Linked DNA regions of Silvibacterium dinghuense. The protein of the gene in region 1 interacts with the protein of each later gene in a pairwise test. Links are inferred from orthologs where the notes say so. Each region holds a gene or a part of one and is shown in the gene's direction. Other genes may lie near its edges.

What was found.
Region 2: the proteins of rho (region 1) and hfq interact in binary tests that used the Escherichia coli proteins (3 or more experiments, as listed by UniProt). The link is inferred for Silvibacterium dinghuense from one-to-one orthologs.

The regions. Positions count from the first base shown.
Region 1 is NZ_SDMK01000003.1:501,558-518,660, forward strand. The notes cover bases 7,348-10,272. They hold rho (transcription termination factor Rho), read left to right. Parts: upstream 7,348-8,147; coding sequence 8,148-9,398; downstream 9,399-10,272. Other genes in these bases: ESZ00_RS16065 (DNA-directed RNA polymerase subunit omega), read left to right, coding at 7,733-7,948; ESZ00_RS16075 (YciI family protein), read right to left, coding at 9,600-9,977; ESZ00_RS16080 (DUF4252 domain-containing protein), read right to left, coding at 10,127-10,272. Also shown: ESZ00_RS16035 (HEAT repeat domain-containing protein), read right to left, coding at 19-984; ESZ00_RS16040 (YifB family Mg chelatase-like AAA ATPase), read left to right, coding at 1,120-2,676; ESZ00_RS16045 (MutS-related protein), read left to right, coding at 2,906-4,714; ESZ00_RS16050 (hypothetical protein), read right to left, coding at 5,046-5,762; ESZ00_RS16055 (ABC transporter ATP-binding protein), read right to left, coding at 5,770-6,669; ESZ00_RS16060 (GntR family transcriptional regulator), read right to left, coding at 6,672-7,079; more of ESZ00_RS16080, read right to left, coding at 10,273-10,735; ESZ00_RS16085 (alanyl-tRNA editing protein), read left to right, coding at 11,141-12,418; ESZ00_RS16090 (DoxX family membrane protein), read right to left, coding at 12,626-12,994; ESZ00_RS20510 (hypothetical protein), read right to left, coding at 13,353-13,529; ESZ00_RS16095 (Type 1 glutamine amidotransferase-like domain-containing protein), read right to left, coding at 13,660-14,394; ESZ00_RS16100 (GNAT family N-acetyltransferase), read left to right, coding at 14,580-15,113; ESZ00_RS16105 (pectinesterase family protein), read left to right, coding at 15,262-16,257; ESZ00_RS16110 (GlcG/HbpS family heme-binding protein), read left to right, coding at 16,310-16,789; ESZ00_RS16115 (beta-N-acetylhexosaminidase), read right to left, coding at 16,848-17,103. UniProt on the Escherichia coli protein: Facilitates transcription termination by a mechanism that involves Rho binding to the nascent RNA, activation of Rho's RNA-dependent ATPase activity, and release of the mRNA from the DNA template.
Region 2 is NZ_SDMK01000002.1:948,584-956,795, reverse strand. What follows is about bases 3,244-6,141. They hold hfq (RNA chaperone Hfq), read left to right. Parts: upstream 3,244-4,484; coding sequence 4,485-4,799; downstream 4,800-6,141. Other genes in these bases: hflX (GTPase HflX), read left to right, coding at 4,954-6,141; ESZ00_RS13165 (SH3 domain-containing protein), read left to right, coding at 3,244-3,515. Outside these bases: alkylhydroperoxidase, AhpD family, read left to right, coding at 193-744; ESZ00_RS13170 (lactonase family protein), read left to right, coding at 1,057-2,136; more of ESZ00_RS13165, read left to right, coding at 2,292-3,243; more of hflX, read left to right, coding at 6,142-6,297; ESZ00_RS13150 (ATP synthase F0 subunit B), read left to right, coding at 6,589-7,050; ESZ00_RS13145 (F0F1 ATP synthase subunit B family protein), read left to right, coding at 7,047-7,739; atpH (ATP synthase F1 subunit delta), read left to right, coding at 7,741-8,212. UniProt on the Escherichia coli protein: RNA chaperone that binds small regulatory RNA (sRNAs) and mRNAs to facilitate mRNA translational regulation in response to envelope stress, environmental stress and changes in metabolite concentrations.

The DNA.
Region 1 (17,103 bases):
GATTCGCAGCAGCTCCCCTCAGCTGTGCTTCACTGCCCGATGCGTCACATGCGTCCGCGCCGCGCCCTTCAGCGGCGTCACCACGCGGATATACGAAGCCGCCGCCATATAGCGCACCGAAGGCTTCGGATCGTCGAAGCCATCGATCAACGCGTCCGTCACCGCGCTGCCGTGAAACTTTCCCAAGGCACGCAGCGAAGCCTGCCGCACAAACGGGTCCTTGTCCTTCGCCGTCGCAATCAGAATCTTTTCATTCGCCTCTATCGGATTGCTCGCCAATAGCCCGGCGCTGATCACTCGCGGTGAATTCGCCGACGGCCCTGGATGCGCAAACCGCACCGCTCCAATCGCCATGCCCACCGGACCGAACAGCATTCCCGCTCCCTCTTCCGCGCCCATCATCCACATCGCCGAAGGGTCGTGCATGTCGTGGCTCATCGTATGCAGCCCCGACTTGAATGCTCCCGACTTGCCCTTCACCTGGCCGGAGAGCACGCCCTGCAGCACCTCCTCGCCTGAGTGGTCGTCCAGCTTCCACAGCGCGGCCGCAGCCGTCATCATCACCTCCGGCGTTTTGTCGTCGAGTGCCTGCTTCAGGGCCGGAATCAGCGTCTTGTCTTCGCTGCCGCCTGCCGCGGCCACCGCGGCCAGCCGCACATCGAGATCGCCGCTTTTCATCGAGTCCACGAGAATCGACTCCGCATCCTTGTAGCCGCCCATCGTCCCCAACGCGACCAGCAGTCCCACATGCTCCAGCGGCTTTGAAGCCTCACCGGCCGACTTCAACATCTCCCACGCCTCGGCTAGAGCCGCAGGCTGATCTTTCTTCAGCCGTTCAGCCTGCGCGAGTACCGGCTGATCCGGCTCGCCCGTCGTCTGCACGATCCCCGAATTATCGTCCGGCTTCTCCGTCTGCCCATGCATCACGCCCAGGCCCATCATTCCAATCGCTACCGTTCCACATGCACGCTGCCACGCCTTCATCGATCCCTCCTCGCACTCTATCCGGCCTCGCGCTCCGCTCAAGCCTCAGTTCATCCAGAAATGCAAGATTACGAACGCTACCATGAACCACCCTGTCTCCGCAGGTATACTCCAGCCACCTCCAAGCAGACCGAAATGCTCTTCAAAGCCTTCAGCGCGTCCGTCTACGGCATTGATGCCAACATGATCGATGTCGAAGTCGATTTCTCCGGCATAAAAACATCGGAAGATCACTTCCACACCGTCGGCCTGCCCGACGCCGCCGTGCGCGAAAGCCGCGACCGCGTCCGCGCCGCCATCAAAAACTCCGGCTTCGACATTCCGCCCACGCACATCACCATCAATCTTGCGCCGGCCGATCTCAAGAAGGAAGGCTCTGGCTTTGACCTGCCCATGGCCATCGGTATCCTCGGTGCCTATGGCGCGCTGCACCTCAAAGATCTCAGCCAGTTCCTGCTGGTCGGCGAGCTCGGCCTCGACGGCGCTGTCCGTGCTATCTCCGGCATGCTGCCGGTGGCCATCGCCGCCCGCCAGCGCGGCATTCCCAACCTCATCATTCCCCGCGCCAACGCCCGCGAAGCCGCCGTCGTCGAAGGTGTCAACGTCTTCCCCGTCGAGTCGCTCAACCAGGCGCGTGAGCTGCTCAATGCCGCCGGCAACGGAGGCATCCACACGCCGCCCTTCCGCGTAGAGACACAACAGGCGCTCGACCCACCGCACCATCCCGCGCTCGACTTCGCCGACGTGCGCGGCCAGCAGACGGCGCGCCGCGCGCTCGAAGTCGCAGCCGCAGGCGGACACAACATCCTCATGATCGGCCCACCCGGCTCCGGCAAAACCATGCTCGCACGCCGCCTGCCTTCCATCCTCGCGCCGCTCAGCTTCGAAGAGGCGCTAGAGACTACCAAGATTCACTCCGTCGCCGGCATCCTCGATCCCGAATCCGGCCTCGTCACCCAGCGGCCATTCCGCGCCCCGCACCATACCATCTCGGATGCCGGCCTCATCGGCGGAGGCGCCGTCCCGCGCCCCGGCGAAGTCTCGCTCGCGCACAATGGTCTCCTCTTTCTCGACGAGCTGCCCGAGTTCCCGCGCAACGTACTTGAAGTCCTGCGCCAGCCGCTCGAAGACCGCTCCGTGACCATCTCCCGCGCATCCATGTCGCTGAGCTTCCCCTCCGCCTTCATGCTCGCCGCGGCGATGAACCCCTGCCCCTGCGGCTACTTCAACGACAAGTCACGCGAATGCCGCTGCACGCCGCCCATCATCCAACGCTATGTCTCGAAGGTCTCCGGACCCCTGCTCGACCGCATCGACATCCATATAGAAGTGCCCGCCGTGCAGTATCGTGAACTCCGCGGCAACGGCCCCTCCAGCGAGTCGTCCGCCATCATCCGAGCCCGTGTCCTCGCCGCCCGCGAACGCCAGCGCATCCGCTTCGCCAAAGACAAGATGCACGCCAATGCGCAGATGACCACCCGCCAGATCCGCACCCACTGCGAGCTCGCGCCCGAGTCCGAGCATCTGCTCGAGCGCGCTATGCAGCAGCAAGGACTTACCGCCCGCGCTCATGACCGCATCCTCAAAGTCGCCCGCACCATCGCCGATCTCGACAACCAGGACAAGCTCAACACCGGCCACGTCGCCGAAGCAATCCAGTACCGCACCCTCGACCGCAGCTACTGGAGCTGAGCAAGACAGCGGTCAGCGGCCAGTCATAAAAACGGCCAGCGCGCCCGCGGCGCAGGCCTCGCGCTACGCGCTCGTGTCAACAAACCAGCGGGTTTTCTCGTGCAAAGAAAAAAGGGTGACCCACTCAAGCCGCTGTTGCCTGGGTGGGGAACACAGCCCGCCTTTCACTGGCCGTCTTTGTGACTGACCGCTTTCTCACTGACTGCTTTCCCTTGAGACAATAACCCACATGAGCGAGCCGCAATCCTCCTACCGCGCACGCATCGACGCACTCGCCACCGCATCCACTGGCCTCAAGAGCCGTGACCGCTCCTTCGTCACAGCCAAAATCATCACCGGCATCATCCTCCTCGCGCTCGCCATCTGGCTCATGAAGTACCAGCCAGCGCATATCGCGTGGATTCTGCTTCCGGCAGCCTGCTTCGTCGCGCTTGCCATTGCCCATGAGCGTGTTCTTCGCCGCCTGCGCCAGCACACGCGCCTCGCCGCGTATTACGAGCGCGGCATGGCACGCATCGAGAATCGCTGGGCGACAGAAGCTTCGACTGATTCCATCACCAATGGTCTGCAATTTTTAGATCCTCACCACCCCTACGCGCGCGACCTCGACCTCTTCGGCCCCGGCTCGCTCTTCCAGCTGCTCTCCACCGCCCGCACCGCGCCCGGCGAAGAGACGCTCGCAGCCTGGCTGCAGCAGCCTGCACCCATCTCCGAGATCACTCTTCGCCAGCAGGCCATCCGCGAGCTTGCCCCCCAGCTCGACCTGCGCGAAACCCTCGTCCTCGCCGGCGAAGAGGCCAAAGGCAAGCTCCACCCCGACGCGCTCATCGCCTGGGCTGAAGCACCTTCACCTTTCCGCCGTGCAGCGCTGCGCACACTGTTTCTCGGCCTCGATGCCGCCTGGGTCGCGAGCCTCCTCGCATGGTGGCAATGGCGATGGCCGGCTCCGGCGCTGGCCCTCTCTTTGATAAATATCGGCGTCAGTTACAAATTCCGCGAGCGCATGCTCAAGGCTGCATCCGGCGTCGAAGGCGCCCAGCATGATCTCGCGCTGCTCGCGGCGATTCTCGCGCCCATCGAGCGCCATACCTTCGCTGCCGGCAAGCTGCACCAACTGCAGTCACGGCTCACCTGCTCGGGCATCTGTGCCTCGAAAGCCATTGCCGATCTCACCCGCCGCCTCGCATGGCTCGAGTCGAACGACAACTGGTTCGTAAAGCTCCTCAATCTCTTCTGCTTCTGGACACCACTCTGCACGCTCGCTATCGATGCATGGCGCGCGCGCTTCGGCCCCTCTGTCCGCGACTGGCTCGCCGTCGCCGGTGAGATGGAAGCCCTCACCTCGCTCGCCGTCTACACCTACGAGCACCCCACCGATATCTTCCCCACACTCATCGCCCCGGACACGCCACGTATCGAAGCCGAAGATCTCGCCCATCCTCTGCTCGCGCGGGACAAGGCCATCGGTAACGATCTCGCACTGAGCTCCGCAAGCAATGGCTTGCAGCTCATCGTCGTCAGCGGACCGAACATGGCGGGCAAAAGCACCTTCATGCGTGCGCTCGGTCTCAATATCGTCCTCGCGCAGGCCGGCGCGCCTGTCTTCGCGAAGCGCCTTGCGCTTTCTCCATTGCAGGTCGCGGCCTCCATTTGCGTGCTCGATTCGCTGCAGGGCGGCCTCTCGCGCTTCTACGCCGAGATCTCCCGCCTCAAGCAGATCGACGACCTCGCCCGCGCACCCATGCCTGTGCTCTTCCTGCTTGACGAGCTGCTCTCCGGCACCAACTCGCACGACCGCCGCACCGGCACCGAGCGCTTCGTCCGCGGACTGCTCACGCGCGGAGCCGTCGGCCTCGTCACGACGCACGATCTTGCCCTCGCCGAGATCGCCGAGCAGATCGGCCCGCATGCCGCCAACTACCACTTCGCCGACACCTTCGACGACGGCAAGCTGCACTTCGACTACAAACTCACGCCCGGCATCGTACAGACGGCGAACGCACTGCTCCTCATGCGCTCCATCGGCCTCGAAGTGTAATCGCCACAGATACAAATACAGGGCTCAGGGCTCAGGGCTCAGGTAGGAGCATAAAACCCGGGTGCCCCACCCATGACACGCAGTTGGTCATGGGTGGGTCTCACACAAATCCAAAAGTAAGCCCGAATTCCAATAAGTCCAGACAAGAGAAACCCGCGCCCCCCATCTCGTTCCGCCCGAGATGGGCGCGCAGGATGAGAGCGCTACGAAAGCTCCTGCTTCCCGCCCAAGCAATGCTAGGATGGGGCACCCATTTCCGTTTTCACCACAGAGATACCGGATCGCGACCAGCGGGAGCGCCACGCGAAGCGATCCGCCCTGCGCGGAGCAGCTACCGGGCTATCTCCATCCGTTCCAGCCGCAGCTGCGCCGCGATCGGAAAAAGGAGCAGGATTCCCGCCCGAATAGCTACCGAAACCCATACCCCACTAGCCAGAGCCTCCTGCGGAATATTCCCCGTATGCGTGAACCGGTACGGATTCAGCATCAATGAAGGGAGCTCCCCAATCATGTAATGCTCCAGGAGCGCATTGAGCGCCAGATATCCGACCAGAGCTCCGATCCCCAGAATGACACCGTTCGAGCTCTTCCTGAGTATTGTTGCGAGATACACGACGCTGAAAAGCAATGCGCAAGCAAGCATCAGAGAAAGCACATTCAGCCCGATCATCTCCTGCACCGTCAGCGGACTGGCAACACCGGTGCTCCGATAGAGCGCGGTGCTCATCCGATACATCCAGTAACCGCTCCACACATTGAGCCCGATCACCGTTCCCGCAACCAGGAGCAAGCCCAGCCCCCAGTCACGCCATACGAACCACGATCTCTTCCGCGGCCGCGTGAGCAGAAATGCTCCCGTCCCTTCCCCGAGCGCGCGCCCTACTCCCAGGCTGCCCAGGTACAGCACCGGCACAGCCAGGAAAAGCCGATCCACAATCAAGAAGACCGTGCCTGGAATCTGATTATTACCGCGCACCCCGGAATGAAATGTCACGAGCGACCAGATCATCGCTATCGCGACCAGCCCCAGGTATCCCAGAAACAGCATCCTGCTTTCACGCCAATACTTCCACAGGTACATGGCTCTCCCTTCCGGCCAGCGCCAGGAACATCTCCGATAAGTTCAACGGCAGCACCTCGAGCACCATCGCGCCCTGCCCATGCAGAGCGGCTACCGTCGACTCCGCCCCGCTCCGTACTACATATTCGGTGAGCCCGGCATTCGCGCTCGCCGTCACCATCTCCGGCACCGAGGCCGGCAGCCGGTCACCCGCCGCGCGAATCCGCCTATAAGTAGTCCGAATATCGTCCAGCCGCGCCTCCAGCAGAATCTTTCCCTCGTCGACCATCCCCACCCAGTCGGCAATGCGCTCGACCTCGGATAAATGGTGTGAAGAGAGCAGCACCGTCCGCCCCTGGCCCGCGAACTCCTCCACCAGCAGCCGCGCCAGCTGATCCGTCGAGACCGGATCCATACCCGCCGTCGGCTCATCCAGAACCAGCACCTCCGGCTGCTGCGCCATCGCCATCACCAGGCAAAGCTTGGTCTTGTTGCCCTGCGAGAGCTGCTTGAACTTCCGGTCCATCGGAACTTCAAGAGTCGCAGCATACCGTCGCACCGCCTCATCGCTCCAGGTCGGAAAAAATCCGCGGTTGAAGCGCGCCGCATCCCAGCCCGTCATCCAGCCCGGCAGCACCGGATCGATCACGAAACCGGCCCGCGACAAGATATCTGTCCGGTCGCGCCCCGCCTCGATCCCCAACACCGTTGCCCGGCCGCCATCGGAGGCGGTCAACCCTGCCAGCACCCGCAGCGTCGTCGTCTTTCCTGCCCCGTTGCGCCCCAGGAAGCCGTAAATCGCTCCCTGCAGCACGTGCATCGAAAGCCCGTCCACCGCCGCCAGCGTTCCGTACCGTTTCACCAGCCCCGCCGTCTCTACCGCCAGCCCGCTCATGCTTATTCCCCCTCCTGTCTCTGGCGATTCGCGGCCTCGAGCTCCGCAAAAGCCGCCTCCACCAACTCCACCGTCGCCTCCTGGTTGAAGCGCAGCTGCATCGCCTCGACCGCCAGCTGCGCGGCCAGCGGACGCAGGCGGCGCGCCTTCTCGCTTTCGAGCAGCCCCGGAGCCTGCCCATTCACATAGCAACCGCCGCCCTGCACGGTCCGGATCACGCCATCCCGCTCCAGGTTCTGATAAGCCCGGGCCACGGTGTTCGGATTGACTCGCACCTCGGACGCCAGTCTTCGCACCGGTGGCAGCGCATCGTCATGCTTCAAAACTCCGGCGGCGATCGCCTGCTTCACCTGCTGCTCGATCTGCAGGTAGATAGGAACGCCGGACGCTGGATGAACCCTGACAATCATATGTACTAATACAATAGTACAATTAATACACTGTCAATCTCTTTTCTCATTTTTCTTTCGGTATCCTTTTCATGGAGAGCTTTGCCGCTACAGCTTTTCATAGCCATCCTCCCGGGAAACGGCTGCTCGCCCATGCCATTTCATGCAACCCAGCGCATGACTTCGGTTTAGCCCGGAATGGAAACCTTCCAATTCCCGTATGAAAATGAGCCAGAATCTGGAAAAAACTGTTGACCCGGTGCCGGGACGGGTTTAACTTCATGGGTGCACATAAACAAATCTTTTGCCCACGATAAGATCGACCCGGTGCACAACTGGTTTAGACCATAGTCTTCCAGGCAGTTCAGGCTGTTGATCCATCCTGATGTCCCATTTCGATTTCTTCCGGCCAGCAGCAAGCCCTGTCCGGCGGGATATCGGTGAAGGCTCGTAGTACGAAAGATAGTTTCAGGTTTGCGCGGAACGCCGTAAGGTCAACAGGCAATCTGCGTGGATCACGTGATGCAAAAAATGTTGACCAAGAGACCGCTCTGCCGCGTCTAAAGGTATGAGCAAGAAAGACCGATTAAGGCTCCGGTAACGCCAACCGGGCGCCGTCTCAGCAGAACCCCCTTACAGGTTGTGTGACACGGTCAAGAAGGAGAAGATTCACCATGCGTTCTGATCTCATTTTTGGGGCTCTTGCCCACGTCAAGAACCGGTACCAGCTCTGTCAGCTCGCCTCGAAGGCTACGCGCAAGCTGCACAAGCCGAACACCCGCCTCCAGGACACGACCAACGATGTACTGGTCCGTTTCCGCGAAGCGAGCCCTGCGGCTCCCGGTTCCATTTCACCCTCCGGTTCCATCGAGCAGCGCCGCGCAGCCTAAGCGCGCGGCCTGCTCTTCCCCCTTTCTTCCTCTATTCCGGCCCCCCGCACAAACAAACTCCCAGAAATCATCCGTAGCGCCATTCCTGGGTTTTCAAGCCTCTCAGTCCTAACTTTTCCCTGTCCTGCCCCGCAAGAACCTGTAAGTTCCTTCCTGGCAATACACTTCCCGCCTCATCTCATTCCCACCGCAGGTGACAATGACCATCTCCGAACTCAAAGAAAAAAACATCACAGAGCTGAGCAAAATCGCTCGCACTCTGGAGATCCCCGGCGCCAGCGGCCTCCGCAAGCAGGACCTCATCTTCAAGATTCTCCAGGCGCAGAGCGAAAAAGAAGGCCACATCTTCGCCGAAGGCGTCCTCGAAATCCTGCCTGACGGCTACGGCTTCCTCCGCTCCCCGGACTACAACTATCTGCCCGGTCCCGACGACATCTACGTCTCTCCCTCCCAGATCCGCAAGTTCGACCTCAAGACCGGCGACACCATCAGCGGCAACGTCCGCCCGCCCCACGAAGGTGAGAAGTACTTCGCCTTGGTCAAGATCGAGGCCATCAACTTCGAGTCGCCGGAAGAGACCCGCAACAAGATCCTGTTCGACAACCTGACGCCTCTCTATCCGCAGGAGCGGATCAAGATGGAGACCGTCCGCGACAACATCAGCGGCCGCGTCATGGATCTGCTCACCCCCATCGGCAAGGGCCAGCGCGGGCTGATCGTCGCCCCGCCGCGCACCGGTAAAACCGTGCTGCTGCAGTCGATTGCGAACTCCATCACCTCGAACCACCCCGAAGTCGTGCTCATCGTCCTGCTCATCGACGAGCGTCCGGAAGAAGTTACCGACATGCAGCGCTCGGTGAAGGGCGAGGTCATCAGCTCGACTTTCGACGAACCGGCCGCACGCCACGTCCAGGTGGCCGAAATGGTCATCGAAAAGGCCAAGCGCCTGGTCGAGCACAAGCGTGACGTCGTCATCCTGCTCGATTCGATCACCCGTCTCGCCCGCGCCTACAACACCATCGTCCCCCCGTCGGGCAAGGTGCTCTCGGGCGGTGTCGACTCGAACGCGCTGCAGCGCCCGAAGCGCTTCTTCGGCGCGGCCCGCAACATCGAGGAAGGCGGCTCGCTGACCATCATCGCCACCGCGCTGGTCGATACCGGCTCGCGCATGGACGAGGTCATCTTCGAAGAGTTCAAGGGCACCGGCAACATGGAAGTCATTCTCGACCGCAAGCTGGTCGACAAGCGTGTCTTCCCGGCCATCGACATCCAGCGCTCCGGCACTCGTAAGGAAGAGCTGCTCATCCCCAAGGAAGACCTCTCGCGCATCTGGGTCCTCCGCAAGGTGCTCAACCCGCTCTCGCCCACCGAAGCCATGGAACTGCTGGTCGACAAACTCGGCAAAACCCGCAACAACGCGGAGTTCCTGCTGAACATGAGTTCGCTGTAGCTTCCAGCGATAGCCGCAAACAGAAAGAGCGTCCCGCAAGGGACGCTCTTCTTACTTCTACCCAAAGAAAAAATGTCATCCCGACCGGAGCGAACCGGGGGCCCCGGCGTGCCCGCTTTTGGCACGATGGGGTGGGGAAGCGCAGTGGAAACCTGCGGTTGTTCGCCCGACGGATTTGCTGCAAGCAGGTCACCAACCGAATCAGTACTCCACCCGCACCGCATCCAGAGAAGGCAGAAACACCGGCCGCACTTCCATGCGCAGCCGTCCGGCCTTCACGCCCGGATCGCCGTCGACCAGCGCCTGCGCCTCTTCCGGCGTCTCCGCAGTGAGAATGGTAATCCCCACCAGATCATCCTCAGCCGCCGCATGCACCGGTACCACTGCCGGCCCAACCACCGGGCCCGCAACCACATAGCGGCGCGACTCCATCTGCTGGCGCAGCCAGGCCAGGTGTTCCAGCATCAGCGCGGGCGAATCCCCCGTCTCGTTCCACTGCGGTCCTTTGCGCAGCAGGCAAAGGAAATATCCCTTCAGGTTGCGCGGAATCTCTCTGCGCCGCGCTTCGTTCTCTGGCATTCCTGTCTCCAGCCGCGGGAGATGGCACGCGGCACAGAGCCAGAATACAGGGGAGGGAGCGGTTAGCGGTCAGGCACAAAGACGGCCAGCCAGATCTTTCCCCTGACCGTTTTATGCCTGACTGCTGGCCGCTTTATCACTCGCCGTCCCTACCGATCCGCATCCTGAAACCCGTCCCCCGAAAAACGCGGGATGCCGAAGTGGCCGCGCAGATGCAGCAGATCGAGCGGGCTGAGCGTACCGTTGACCGCGACCAGGTTGACGTTGGTCTCATTGGCCACGAGCAGAACAATGCCTTCCACATTGCCATTGGCGAAGCGCACCCACACATCCGTGGTCCCCGGATGTGCCGCCGCCGGGTGTGCATGCGTCGTCACCAGGTGCTTCCAGCCGCGATCGTGATACTGCTGCCGCACCGAGTCGAGAATCGCCGGATCATACATTCCGGGAGCCGGATACTTGAAGCTGTGTACCGAGATGCCACGCAGCTTGGCGATCACCCGTTGCGTATCGTCGTCTCCAACGAAGTTGCCCGCCATCGCCAGCATCGATTTGTCGAAGGTGAAATCGGTATGGAAGCTGGCATGCTGCCCTAGCGCTTCCATGCCACGCGGAATCCAGCTGTCGTCCGGATAAACCTGCGCGCTCGGAGGCGGAGGCGGCGGAGCTGACTGCGGCGGAGCCGTCTGGGACCGCGCCACGGGCGATACGAGCATGGCCAGCATCACCAACGGAAAGCATGTTTGTGTCCAACGCATACGAAACATAGACGTCCTTACCATTGCAAACGCACCTTTGCCGAAAAAGTTGGCCTCTTCCGCTCTATCCCATTCTGCGCCCTGCTTGATTACACTAGAGGGTGTTATGAACTTTCAGGTGGCCGTCGTTGCTGGCGCAAATCGGCCCAGACGAGACGGAGGACGAAGACATTGGCCATTCCAAGGCAAGGACGACAACGAAGTATGGGCCAATTTGCACCGCAACCCGGAGGGCTGGGGCCAATTTTCCCGATCTCTTCGTCGCTCGCTGCTCGGATATAACCCGATATCCGTCGCAACTCGCTCCTCGACCTCAGAAAAATTGGCTCCCAGCGACGACCGCCGGAAAGTCCGTAACACCCTCTAGCCAGAGGCTCGCGCTCCGCGAGCAGCATGGAGCAAGTCATGACCGATCGCCTGTATTACCAGGACTCCTTCCTCTCCCGCTTCACCGCGCACGTCACCGATATCCGCGAAGACTCCCGCGCCGACGGCGTCTCACTCTGGCAGATCGCTCTCGACCGCACCGCGTTTTATCCCACCAGCGGCGGCCAGCCGTTTGACACCGGCCTGTTCCGCGCCACCTCGCGCAGCGGCGCCGTGCTCGAAGCCACCGTGGAGTCCGTCGAAGAGGACGCATCCGGTCAGGTCTGGCACTATACCCGCAAACCCCTGCTCGCAGGAACCGCCATCGAAGCGGAGATCGACTGGGAGCGCCGTCTCGATCACATCCAGCAGCACTCCGGCCAGCATCTTCTTTCTGCCGTCTTCGCGCATGAGATCAAGGCCCCGACCGTCGGCTTCCATCTCGGCGAAACGGAGTCCACGATCGACCTCGCCGTTCCGCCGCCCGCGCACCACACCATCGAGCGCATCGAGCGCCTGGCCAACCAGCTCATCGCCGAAGACCGCGCCGTCTCCATCCGCACCGCGCCTCGCGCCGAGGCCGAATCGCTGCTGGCGCAGGGAAAATTGAGCAAGCTGCCCGAGCGCGAAGGCGACATCCGCCTGATTGAAATCGCCGACTATGACCTGAACGCCTGCGGTGGCACCCATGTCCGCTCCACCGGCCAGATCGGAGCCCTGTTGCTGCGCGGCGTCGAGAAGAACAGCCGCGGCTGCCGCATCACCTTCGTCGCAGGTGACCGCGCCATCGCCGCGGCCCGCTCCGACCACGAACTCCTGCACCGTGCAGCCGGCATCCTCTCCACCGGCACCGCGGGCATTCCTGCCGCCGTTGAAAAACTTCTCGCCGAAAGCAAAATCGGCGCCCGCGAGCGCATGCGCCTGCGCGAGGAAGTGGCCACCTACCACGCCTCACGCCTTCTCGTGGAAGAACTCCCGCAGCATAATCTGCGCGTCATCTGCCGCATCTTCCCCGACCGTGACCGCGACTATATCCGCCTGCTCGCTTCCCGTGTGGTTGCCTCAGTGCCTCACACCCTGGCTTTGCTCGCTTCATCGGAGAGCTCGCCGGCCTCGATCGTGCTCGCCCGTACGGCCGATCTCGATCTCCACTGCGGAGAAACGCTCACGCGCGCTCTGGCCGTCTTCGGCTCCCGCGGCGGCGGCTCACCCGATCTCGCCCAGGGACAGCTCGACGAGCTCGAAGTGCCGAACTTCTTCGCTCAGCTCACGCACCAGCTCCGCGAATTTCTCCGCTCCGAGACCGCGAACACCTAAAGCTCCGCCCTACGCAGGAAGCATGAAAAACCGCCGGAAGAGGAGCTGCCTCTTCCGGCGGTTTTTTTGCGTGACCACGCCTGCCCTGCCCATAAACGGATTCACTCGGCATATCATCCAGCCGTTGATGAGGATGGGTAAAGAAAAGCCGACTTATCGGGATCGAGGCTTCAAAGTGCCTGTGTCATTGGTACCTACAAATCTTCCTCAGGCCGTTCTTGATGTCCAACCAAGCCAAATCAGCGTTGCAGCCAGAAGCGTCATCACTAGAGGAAAAGCAGGGTTAAAGACAGCCTTCGCATAGCAAAGGTAAGTTCCAAGACCCACGCTGCAGGTAATCATGAAGGCCCCCAGCGAGGTGAAACGCGGGAAGAAAACCAGGAGCGCCCCAGCCGTGTCTACAGCTCCCGAAACGTAACGTAGCCACTGTCCCCAACCGATCGCGTCGAAGAATGGAATGGTGCCCATCGTTCCCGTAAGCTTCTCGACACCAACCAGGAGAAAGATCAAACCGATGACGCACCTAAGAACCCAGGTGATGACAGCACGCACCTTACTGTTTGTCCGCAACGCCATGGCCACACCTCTCACGATATGCGTTTAGCATACTTGGAAACGCCCTCCTCGCCTGCCACGATTCCCGACTGACGCAAATCGCCAATGTGCTCATTGATATGGACGCATTAGTTTCCGATATGCCGACTTATCGTCACCAACCAGTGAGGGCATCCAATGCCTAATACGAATATTTCAGAGAGGCTATGCACTATCTCTTGTATAGGTGCCCGAGCTATATCGCGATTTAAGAGCCGTTGATGATGGCGGCCTGTAACTCCGCACTAACTCCCGTCCATGAGGTCGTGTGCTCGATCTGAAGATTTACGCCTTGTTCGCGAGCGCTGTCTTTGATCTGGATAAACCAATCCAGATACGATCATTCGCTCGGCTTTGGGCTATACAGACATAGGCGTGCGGAATCCCACTGAACACCTGTTCCCTCGCGGTAAATTTGGGGGAAAGTTGCTGTCGTTGGCTTAACCCAAAGCGACCCGCTTTCATCGATACCCAGAGCTTCGACCGGATCGGTTCTCAACGCTTCCTCCAAGTACATGCTCTTGAATAAGACTCTAATAGAACCAAGCGGTCAAACATGGACCATTATGCCTGTTTCCGATTAGTCCCGACAAACGCCCATTCTCACCAACAATGTTGGCTTCCCATAACTCGACTATGAGCACCGATCACCTCGTGACTTTCTTCCATTCTCCTTCCGAGATCACCTCGATAGACTCGTCGATCACTTGGATGGCGGTCTGATCATCGATTGCGTATACCGGCACGGGTAACTTTGCTGCCCATCTTTCCGCATTCGCGAAAGAGGCATCGGGGCGATCCTTGTGGTTTGCGTGCGGGATCAATGCGAAGCTGGTCAATCCCGCTCCCCTGGCCGTGATGAAGTTCATGGTGACTTCTCCTGCGGGCCCGGCGAACGTCATATCTTCCAGCGTGAGCGGGCTGCCAGTGCCCTTATAGGGCTTATGGTAGGTCTCGCCGAAGATAGGCGCTGTCACCATGCTGCCGGCGCTTACGCCGACATAAACCATGGGTCGCTCTAACGACGATAAGAGATTTGGCAGCCCCGACTGGTTCATCCAATAGCTCAGGAAGAGCGGATCGCCGCCCCAGACCAGCAGGGCGTCCGTCTCCTCGATGGCTGGCACCCATGCCGTTTTATCGATGCTGGGCAGCGCTGTGAGCTCGAGCAAGCCCAGCGACTTCCAGCCAAGTTCACATAAGGGAGTCGGGGCTCTTCCGCAGACAGCCTTATAGGCCATGGCAGCGCCGACGGAAAAGGGATAAATGCCGGTGGGAACGATGAGAGCATTCGATTCGGCGATCGGCTTGCCCAGAAGATCGACCACAGCGTTATGAATACTCGCGTTGTTGATGCCGGAGGAAGTGAGAAGAAGCTTCATCGTGCATATCCTTCCGTAGGAACGTGCGTTGTGAGTCTATCTTCAGCCGCGACGCTTCTGCGCTATGAATCATATTCATGGCAGAAACGCGCTTCTCGTCATGGCCCGATGACCGACGACAAGCCGGCTTCCCATGACCACTTCGAGAAAATCGATATCATCTTCAAAACACCGGAGTCTTCTGCATGCCTCCACAACCCTCTGCACGTTTGACATTTCGAAGCTGGACGGACCAGGACACCACGCTTGCCGAGGCCTTATGGTGCGATCCGGAAGTGACTTACTACTTTGGTGGCGCGATGACCCGAGAACAAGCCCATAACCGCCTGCACACCGAATGTGACCGTGAGGCCCGTCTCGGTATGCAGTACTGGCCGATTTTCATGCGCGAGACGGGCGAATTTGCAGGATGCGCCGGTCTGAGGCCGTGGTCAATGGATGCCAGCACGGTTGAGGCAGGCGTCAATCTCATGCGATCGGCATGGGGACTGCGGCTGGGCGAAGAGGCTTTGCGTGCAGTGCTCGCGTATGGGTTCGACACGCTCCGTCTTCCACGGATTGTCGCGGGACACGGAAAGGAACATGAAAACTCCCGGAAGCTGCTTGAGCGCGTGGGATTCAACTATACACACGATATTCTCTGGGGGCCCAAGGAAATAGAGGTATGCATGTGGGCAATCCACGCGGAAGCATGGCGCATAGAAAATCAGTCGCGATAAGCGCGCTTCGCTCGAAACCGCCTTTCGCATTGCCGGGGTCTTCGCCGTCCCGCTCCAGCAGGTCTTCCAGTACGAATCTCCCTATCGGAGCCGCAGGAAAGAACCGCGCTCAGCCATGTACATTGGGAGCGAGGATTTTCCTGCTCCCATGCGCTCCTATCTGCTCGCTTCGTTCGCTATGCTCTGCTTCTCGCTCGCGCCCTTCGCCGCTCTCGCACAGGACATTCACGTCCAGGTCTCGAAGCAGTACAAGCTCTCACCCGACGACGCCTATCACTTCCCCACCATCATGAACGCGCTCGACCATGCTCCTGATGTTCCGCCCGGCGCGCGGCTCTATATCGAAATCGCTCCCGGCACCTATGCCGAGCGCATTTACGTCTCGCACGATCGCCCGCGCACCACACTTGTCGGCATAGGCAAAGACCCCTCCGATGTCGTCATCACTGCGGCGCAGAACGTCAAAACCGCGCAGAGTACCTTCTTCAGCGAGACCATGGAGATCCTCGCCGACGACTTCCAGGCTGATAACCTCACCGTTGAAAATGCTGCCGGCGCCACCGGTCAGGCTCTCGCTGTCAGCGTCACCGCGGACCGCACGATCTTCAAGCGCTGCCGCCTGCTCGGCTACCAGGACACGGTCTTCGCCCAATACGGCCGCCAGTACTATACGGACACCTACATCAGCGGCGCTGTCGACTTCCTCTTCGGCAACGCGCCAGCCGTCTTCGATCACTCCGAGATTCACGCCACCGCGCCCGGCTACCTCACCGCGCAGGGGCGCACCAACGCAACCCAGCCCACCGGCTACGTCATCGTGAACTCGAAGCTCACGCACGACGCCATTCCCGAGGGCCGCTCGCTCCTGCTCGGCCGCGCATGGCGCTCTTATGCGCGCGTCGTCATCATGCACAGCGAGATCGCTGCAGGCTTCGACCCCAGGGGATGGAATAACTGGGGCAAGGATACGAAGAACATCGACTACGCCGAGTATGAAAACACCGGCCCCGGCGCCGACACCACCGGTCGCGTCTCCTGGATGCACAAGCTCACCGCTGCCGAGGCCCAGGCTTACGAACCGAAGAACTTCCTCGCCGGCGACGATCATTGGAATCCCGAAGCTGTCGCCGCAAAGATGCCGTAGCCCTGATTTTCGCCTTCAGGAAGCCATCATCTTGGGGCTATAGTCTTGCCCCATGAAGTCTCTCGTACCGATTCTGCTTCTCGCTGCTGTCACCGCTGTGCAGGCACAGGACAACAGCCAGCCTGCCAGCGTGGCACAGCGTGTCATCAGTGAAGCCGGCGCGCGCCGGGTCCTCATCGCAGCGGAAACCCAGGCGCAACAGCTCCACGCCCCCAGCGCCATTGCCGTCGTCGACGCCTCTGGCATCCTGGTCGCCTTTGTACGCATGGATGACGTCCGTCCCGGCAGCCCCGAGCTCGCCATCGGCAAAGCGCGCACCTCTGCGCTCCTTCGCCGCCCCAGCGGTGAGACCGAGGACAATGTCGACAACGGCCGCACCGCCTTCGTCACCTCCGGCTTCATGACCCTGCGCGGAGGCTTCCCTATTCTCGATCACGGCGAGGTCATCGGTGCAATAGGCGTTGCCGGCGTCAACAAGGACAATGACGTGCGCATTTCACAGGCTGCAGCATCTGTACTCGACAGCAAGTAGCGAAAAAAGAAGCGGCGCATCCCGCGGGATGCGCCGCCTGAGAACGAGAGCAGAGCGACTACTGCATGTCTGTAGTGCGGCCTTCGACGAGCGGCACGCCGAGCGCGCCCGGCGCAGGCATCTGCCCGGTGTGCTCCCACTCATCCTTGATGGCCTGCATGGCCATCGAGCGCTTGTGCCAGAGCTGCGCCGCAATGTCATACCGCACCTGGACATTGCCCAGCCAGAAAGGACGGTTCTCCGCCAGCCACGCATCGCTGTAAAGCGACTTCAGCAGCGTGTAACCGTCACGGATATCGTCGCAGCGCCCGTTC
Region 2 (8,212 bases), on another replicon or contig:
CAGTTCCCGAGGACTGGGGACTCGCAAGTGGGGACTGAAGACTGGCAACTGAGGACTGGAAACTCACAACTCAGACCGCAGGGGCGGCGCTCAATAGGCGCCGCCTTCCTGCTCTCAGGCGTAAATCCGCGGTGCCGCTGCCGTTTCGGCGCGATCGCGATTACATGCCCATAAGAAGAAAGGAACCGCACCATGGCTATCGATACCCTGATTGATGCGCTGCCGTCCTACGCCAAGGACCTCAAGCTGAACTACTCCTCGCTCATCCGCCAGAACACCGAGCTCACCCCGCAGCAGCTCTGGGGTACGGTCGTTGTTTCGGCCATTGCCACCCGTAACGACGCGTTGACCGCGGCGGCTCTCGAAGAAGCGGCCAAGCATCTTTCCGCCCAGGCGCTCGAGGCTGCCAAGTCGGCTGCCGCGGTGATGGGCATGAACAATATCTACTACCGCTTCCTGCACCTCACCTCGAACGAGAAGTACGCGACCCTGCCCGCCAAGCTGCGTATGAACGCGCTGCGCACGCATGGCGTCGAGCATGTCGACTTCGAACTCTGGGCGCTGGCGGTTTCGGCCATCAACGGCTGCGGCAAGTGCGTCGATTCGCATGAGAAGGTCGTCCGCGAAAAGGGAATCGGTGAGGAGCAGATCCTTACCATCGTTCGCATTGCCTCGATCCTGCACGCGATCGGCACCGTCCTCGATACCGAGCGTGTAGTCGCAGCGGAAACAGCTGCCGTCTAACGCTGCATGATGGGTTGAGTCATCAGGCCTGCTTCGGCAGGCCTGTTTTTTTATGGGCCGGCGATGCAAGCCCGTTTCGGTGCATTTCATCCGCGGAAATCCGGTATCGGCCGCCCATCCGCGCACTTCGCTGCCCGGGGCGAGACAAAGCCAAGCAAAGCGGTGTTAACTGAGGAGGCAGAAAACAGGTCTAACCGGTGTCCTGTGTGAGCGCTGCGACTCTTTGCTGCGTCTCTGCGTCGAAAGGTGTGCGTGCATACAATGTCTCCCAGTCTCCGATCCCGGTGTGAGCGCTTCGGTGCTCCGGTTCTGTTGGTCGTCCTGCTGCTGATGGCCGGCTGCGGTAAGTTCTTTGTGTCGGAATCGTCGGGGAGCAGTGGCAGCAGCGGCACCGGCAATTACCTTTATGTAGCGAATGCGACGACGGGTTCAGTGGCAGGGTTTTCGCTCAGCTCCAGCGGCCTCGCCGTGACCTCGAACTCGCCCTATTCCCTCGGTGTTGCGCCCAGCTCGATTGCAGCGACGCCAAATGGCGCCTTTACCTACGTCGCCAGCCTTGCCGGTGCGATTTATGGCTATTCCGTCGGCACCGGCGGCGCGCTTTCGCTGTTGAACAGCGGCAGCGCCGTGGTTTCGCAGATCAGCCCCAATGCGATCGCCATCGATCCTACCGGCAAGTGGCTGGTTGCCGTCGATCTCACGCCCACGGCCTACCTGTTTTCGATCAACACCTCCACCGGCCTGCTTACCTCGGCGGGCAATATCGCTCTCGACTCCGGGAGTCCGAACGCCATCACCTTCACCCCGGCCGGAACGCTGGCCTATGTCTCGCTGGGCACCGGCGGGGTGGACATCCTGACCTTCAATGCCTCGACGGGCGCGCTCGGGAAAAGCAACCTGATCCTCAAGCCGAAGAGCACAAACAATGCCGATTATGGCCTCGCCGTCGATCCCGAGAGCAAGTATCTGTTTGTCACCGAGACGGGCCTGAACGGCGTTCGTGTGTTGTCGATTGCCTCGAACGGGGGACTGACGGAGATTTCCGGTTCGCCCTATGCGACCGGACTCGGACCAGTCGCCGTGCTGGTGGATTCGACCGGCAGCTACGTCTATGTGGCCAACCGTACGGACGGCACGATCAGCGCTTTTACCCTGACCAGCAGTACGGGGGCGCTCAGCAAGATCAGCGGCTCTCCGTTTACCACAGGCACTAACCCAGCGAGCCTTGTTGAAGATCAGACCGATGCCTATCTCGCTGTCGCCAATTCCGGCGGCTCACCCGACCTGCAGGTCTTTACCATCGGCAGCGGAACCGGCGCTCTGACCAGTCTGGCCACAGCCACGACGGGTACCGATCCTACCGGCGCGCTGGCTGTAGTCTCTGCCAAATAGTTTTCTACTCGTTCCCGGCATAGTCTCAGTGCCGGGGTATTGCATCAGAAGTTATCGGGCTGTGGGTTTTCGTATCAGGTTCCCCGCGTTGCAAAGCGCCGAAAAATCTGCGCAGACTGCTCACAGCGAAGGTCTCTCTCGTTAGAGTAAAAGCAATGTCGTCTGTTTCTGGCTCGCGGCTTCGACCGCGCCGTTTTGCGCGGTCTTCCGCATCTGCTGCCCTGGGCCTCCTGCCCGTGTTCGCCACGCTGCTGGTTGCCGGCTGCGCCCGCTTCTCACCCAAGCCGGCGCAGGAGTATGTCTACGTCTCGGCCAAGCGCACCTTTCTGCGCGATCGCCTCGCCGCCGTCTCGAATCGCGTCGGTGAGGTGAGCAACGGCGAAAAGCTGCTGGTGCTCGATCATGCGCGGCGCTTTTATAAGGTGAAGGACACCAAGGGCGAGATCGGCTGGATTGACGGCCACATGGTCATCGATCAAAAGGTGTATGACCAATTTGCGGCGCTCGACAAGCAGCATACGCAGGATGCGGTGATCGCCACCGGTGTGCTGCGCGATGACTCTTATGTGCACGTGACTCCGGGCCGGCAGGCGGACCATTTCTACCTGCTGCCGGAAAACACCAAGCTGCAGTTGCTGGTTCGCGCCTCGGTGCCGAAGCCGATGCCGCCGCAGGCTCTTCCGGTACCTGTCGCTCCCGCGAAGCCCGGCGCAAAATCCAAAGACGGAAAACAGACGACCGAGCAGGCTCAACCTGCGGGGCCAATTCTTCAGGACTGGTGGCTGGTTCGTGATGCGCAGGGAGAGACTGGCTGGATCTGGTCGCGCATGCTCGACGTGGATATTCCGGACGAGATTTCAGGCCTTTCCGAGGGACAGCGCTATGTGGGCGCATACCTGCTGCGCAAGGTCTACGACCCGGATTCCAGCTTTCCCGATCATCAGGCTCCGGAATACGTCACTGTGCTGAACTCCTGGAAGGATGGGCTGCCTTATGACTTCGACCAGGTGCGTGTCTTCACCTGGAATACGAAGAAGCATCGCTATGAGACGGCATTCCGGGACCGGAACCTGCAGGGCTATCTTCCTGTGAAGATCTCAAGCGGTACCTTCGAGAATCAGCAGGAGCCGGTCTTTACCTTCCAGAGCTCGGCCGATGCGGACATTCCTATCGATCCTGCGACGGGGGCTGCGAAGCCTGCGCATCTCGATACCGAATCGTTCCGTCTCGAAGGAGCGCTGGTGAAGAAGATTGGACCGCCCGAGCCTCCGACTCCGAAGGCCGCTCCAGCCGCCGGCACCGCGCCGGCACGGGAAAAGGCACGCCGTGCGCATCCGGCCCGTGCCCGCGAGCGCGAAAGGCATCGTCACCACGCGTAGATGATTTCCCCGCAGTCCAAGGCCTTTGCCTGGCCTGACGTGTGTTTGCCGCTCACTTCTCATGCTTCCGGCTGCCTGCAATGCTGGCTAAGAGCCTGTTATGGACTTTCCCACGGCGGCGCTGGGCGCCAATTTTTACGAGATCGAGGAGCGAGTTGCGACGGATATCGGGCTATATCCGAGCAGCGAGCGACGAAGAGGTCGGGAAAATTGGCCCCAGCCCTGAAGGGTTGCGGGGAAAATCGGCCCATACTTCGTTGTCGGCCTCGCCTAGGAATAGCCTATGCCTTCGGCCTCCGCCTCGTCTGGGCCGATTTTCCCCGGCAACGCCGCTCGCGCGAAAGTTCATAACAGGCTCTAAGGAGCGGAGCAGAAGCTGTCTGCGTCGGTGATGGTAGAGGGTGATGGAGGAAGTGAGTGCCGGGTGCTCGAGGTGTGGCCTCGGCGACCTCATGCCGTCAGTAAAAATGCTCTGGTCCGCCTGGGAAGTTTCCGGCGCATTTCGGATTTTTCTGGGCAACTCCGCAGCAGGAAAGCGAAAAATGCTGTGAGCGGAGTTGGCAATGACGGCATGAAATGGATTACAAAAGGAAATAAATTTTTGTCGCGAGGATGCGGATGCACCCACTGGCGGGAATTTCTCATCCAAAGGTGAAGTTCGTGCGTACTTCGAGGAGAGGAGCCTTTTGCTGACGGAAAGAAATGATAGAAGTTGGCGAAGGGATTTTGCCGTGAAACGCGTTTCTTTATAAAGTAGGCCGACTTTATCGGGCTACGCATACAGAGGGCGCTTCCGGATGCCTGCCGATTCTTCGGAATTTCCGTCGGCGGCGGTAACCTTGAGATGCTCAAGAACATAAACCATACTGCAGCTGGGGGCAGGTAATATGTCTCCCGCAGTTGCTAATTCTTTAGAACTGGCGTCGTTTCGTACTACAACCCGAGAGCATTACGAGAAGGAGATCGGCAATGGATAGCAAGCCGGCACAGAATATTCAGGACACCTTTCTGAATACCGTTCGCAAAGATAAGACTCCCATCACCATCTATTTGGTCAGCGGTGTGAAGCTCACCGGCAAGATTCGTTCTTTCGATAAGTACTCGGTACTGCTCGAAAACAACAGTCAGGAGCAGCTGATCTTCAAGCACGCTATCTCCACGGTCGTGAGCAGCCGTTCCGTACTGCATAGCGATCACCGGCCCAGCTCTGCTTCCACCTCGGCCCATGCCCCGACGCATGCGCCGGCCATGGCCGCAGCCGGCAGCTCCGATTCCCATTCGTAGGGTGTGCCGTCCGGTCCGGGATTCTTCCGTTCTCTAGGAAGAGCTGGACCGGTCTGTTCAGCCTTCGCGCTTGTTCCGCCTCTCCCCGGCAAGGCTTTATGCTGGGGGAGAGGTCTGGACTGGCAGTTTGACAGAGCGCGGAAATACGCAAGAGATGGGAACGCGGCGGGAATCCGCCGTGCTGGTGTCCGTCGAATTCGGCAACCGTAAGGGGCCGCAGCTACGGACGGCTTCACTCGCACGCAGCGCAGCGCTGCTCAGCGAAAGCGCTGACGATTCCGGGCTCGATGCCACGGCTACGCGCAGTTTCGACTTCGAAGCCTCCATCGAAGAGTTCCGGGAGCTGGTGCTCTCCGCAGGCGCTTCGATTCTGGCCGAAGTGGTACAGCGGCGTCCCAAGCCTGATCCCGCCACGCTGCTGGGCAGCGGCAAGATCGACGAGATTCACGGCATTGTCGCCTCGTCGCACGCGGATGTGGTTCTTTTCGACTACGACCTGACTCCGACCCAGTTGCGAAACCTGGAAGACCTGCTGCCGTGCCGGGTGGTTGACCGCACCCAGCTCATCCTGGACATCTTTGCCCGCCATGCGCGTACCCGTGAGGGCCAGCTGCAGGTAGAGCTGGCGCAGCTCGAATATATGTTGCCGCGCCTGACCGGCCGCGGACGCTCCATGTCGCAGCTCGGCGGCGGCATCGGTACGCGTGGTCCTGGAGAAACGCAGCTTGAAACGGATCGCCGACGCATTCAGCGCCGTCTGCTGCAGCTTCGCGAGGAGCTGGAGGGTGTTCGCCGGGTGCGCGCGCAGCAGCGGCAGCGGCGGGAGGCGGTTCCGGTGCCGGCGGTGGCGCTGGTCGGCTATACGAATGCGGGGAAGAGCACGCTCTTCAATACGATCACCCGCGCCGGGGTGCTGGAGTCGTCGCGGATGTTTGCGACGCTCGATCCGAAATTGAAGGCGATCCAGTTGCCGAGCCGCCGCAAGGTGCTGCTCTCCGATACGGTGGGGTTCATCCGCGACCTGCCGCACACGCTGGTGACCTCCTTCCGCGCGACCTTGGAAGAGGTACAGAAGGCCGAGGTGCTGGTGCATGTGCGCGACTGCACGAGTCCGATGCAGGAGGAGCACAAGGCCGAGGTGGAAAAGGTGCTTGGCGAGCTGGATGTGCTTTCGACCCCTCGCATTGAGGTTCTGAACAAGATCGATCTGTTGCCGGAGAAAGAGCGCGAGGCGCTGCTGGCTTCGGGCGCAGTTGCGGTTTCCGGCAAGACGGGGCTGGGCGTGGAAGCGCTGATGGCGCGGCTCGATCAGGCCCTGGTGGCCGATCCGATTGTGGAGCAGCGGTTCCAGATTCCGCAGTCCGAAGGGCTGGTGCTGGCCGCGCTTGGGGCCGGCGCGCTGATCCGCGAAAGGGAGTTCGACGGCAACCTGGTGCGCATGACGGTGGCCGGTCCGGCGTCGCTGATCGGCCGCTACCGAAGGTTCTGGAAGTCGTAGAAATGAAAATAGAAAGGGCCGAGTCAAAAGGGAGCGGAGGTACGTCCCAAATGCTCGGCCCTACCGACCCTGAACCGGGTCATAGGTGGTACACTTAGTTTACGCCGGTCCAGTACCGAGTCAAGCGGATTTCCGAAGGCTTCCAGACTGTCATTTGCAGCCTGTTTCAAGAAGAATTGGAGACGCAGGAAACGTGTGCCCGGCAGCTTGACACCGCAAATTTTCGTCTGTTACAACCAATTGTTCCTGAACGCTTTCCAGTAGAATCCAACCGCATACGTCCGCGACTTCATGCTACAAGACCTTCTGCGTCAACTCGGCGAACTTCTGCTCGGCTCCGTGCCGACGATGATCATCTTCCTGATCCTCGTGCTGGCCTATCGTTTCGTTTTATATGGACCTTTAAAGCGTGTGCTGGCCGAGCGCCGCAATCGCACCACCGGCGCGGTAGAGAAGGCGCATGCCGCCGTCGCTGCCGCTGATGGCAAGAGCCAGGAATATGAGGCGCGCCTGCGTGCTGCACGGGCAGAGATTCTTCGTGCCCGGGAGCAGCGTGTCCAGGAATGGAACGCTCAGCGCGACAAGGCGCTGGGAGCTGCCCGTCTGGCCACGCAGGAGCGCGTTGCCACGGCTCGGCAGGGCATCGAGCAGGAGTCCGCTTCGGCCCGCCAGAAGATCGAGTCCTCGACCGATCAGCTTGCCGCCCAGATTCTGCAGGCTGTACTGCCTGCGCGCGCGGAGGGAGTCCGTTGAAGTTGCGCCGCCGCACCGTTTTCTCTTTTCTCCTTTTATTTGGATTGTTCGCAGCTCCGGTCATGACCGGCTCGCGCGCCTTCGCGCAGCCTGCGGTCCCGGATGGTATCTCCCGTCCGGACAAGATGGACGCGCCGGAGACGAATAAGCAGACCGAGGCCTTCCGTCATGCTGCGCCGGTCAAAAAGCTTGCCGCCGTGCTGCACATGGATGTGAACTCTCTGGCGAACATCCTCGAAGACATCAATTCGGGGATTGTGATCCTGCTGGTGCTCTGGCTGGTGCTGAAGACGGTACCCAAGGCCCTGCGCAACCGTCAGTCCACGCTCGAGAAGCAGCTTGAAGAAGCGCGTCTCTCCAGCACGCAGGCGAATGAGCGCCTGGCCGTCGTCGAAGAACGGCTTGCGAAGCTGGGCAGCGAGATCGATGCCTTCCGCGAGCAGACCGAGCGCGAGATGGCCGAGGACGAGAAGCGCATCCAGGCGTCGATCGAGGAAGAGCGCCAGCGCATCATCGCCTCCGCGGAGCAGGAGATCGAGGCGGCTGCCTCGGCTGCGCGCCGCGAGCTCAAGACCCTGGTCGCCGACCTTGCTGTCGAGCGCGCCCTGCATGGCCTGCGCATTACGGATGCCGACGACCATGCCCTCATTCACGGTTTCGCCGAGAGCCTGAAGGGAGAGCGCAACTAACATGTCCGCCCTTGCCGCGCGTTATGCTCGCGCACTCGCCGAAGTTCTGCGCGAAGCCCATCAGAATCCGACCCCTGTCCAGTCTCAGCTTGACGACTTTGTCGCTGCCTGGAACACGAGCGCCGATCTGCGGGAAGTTTTTCTCGATCCCTCGTTCCCAGTGGCCGAAAAGGTCGCGATTCTCGACAAGCTGAATACCAAGCTCCAGCTGACGCAGCAGGCGCGTAACTTTGTCGCCGTGCTCATCAACCATGGACGGCTGCACGATCTCCGCGAGATCGTTGCCGCATTCCACGAAGTCGTGGATGAGGAGCTTGGCGTCTCCGTGGTTGCAGTGACCTCGGCCCGCGCCCTCGGCGAAGACCAGCGGCGCGACCTCGAACAACAGATTGCCGGGATGACGCAAACCAAAATTCGCGCGTCCTATCAGGAAGATGCCTCGCTCCTTGGCGGTGTCATCGTCAGGATCGGCA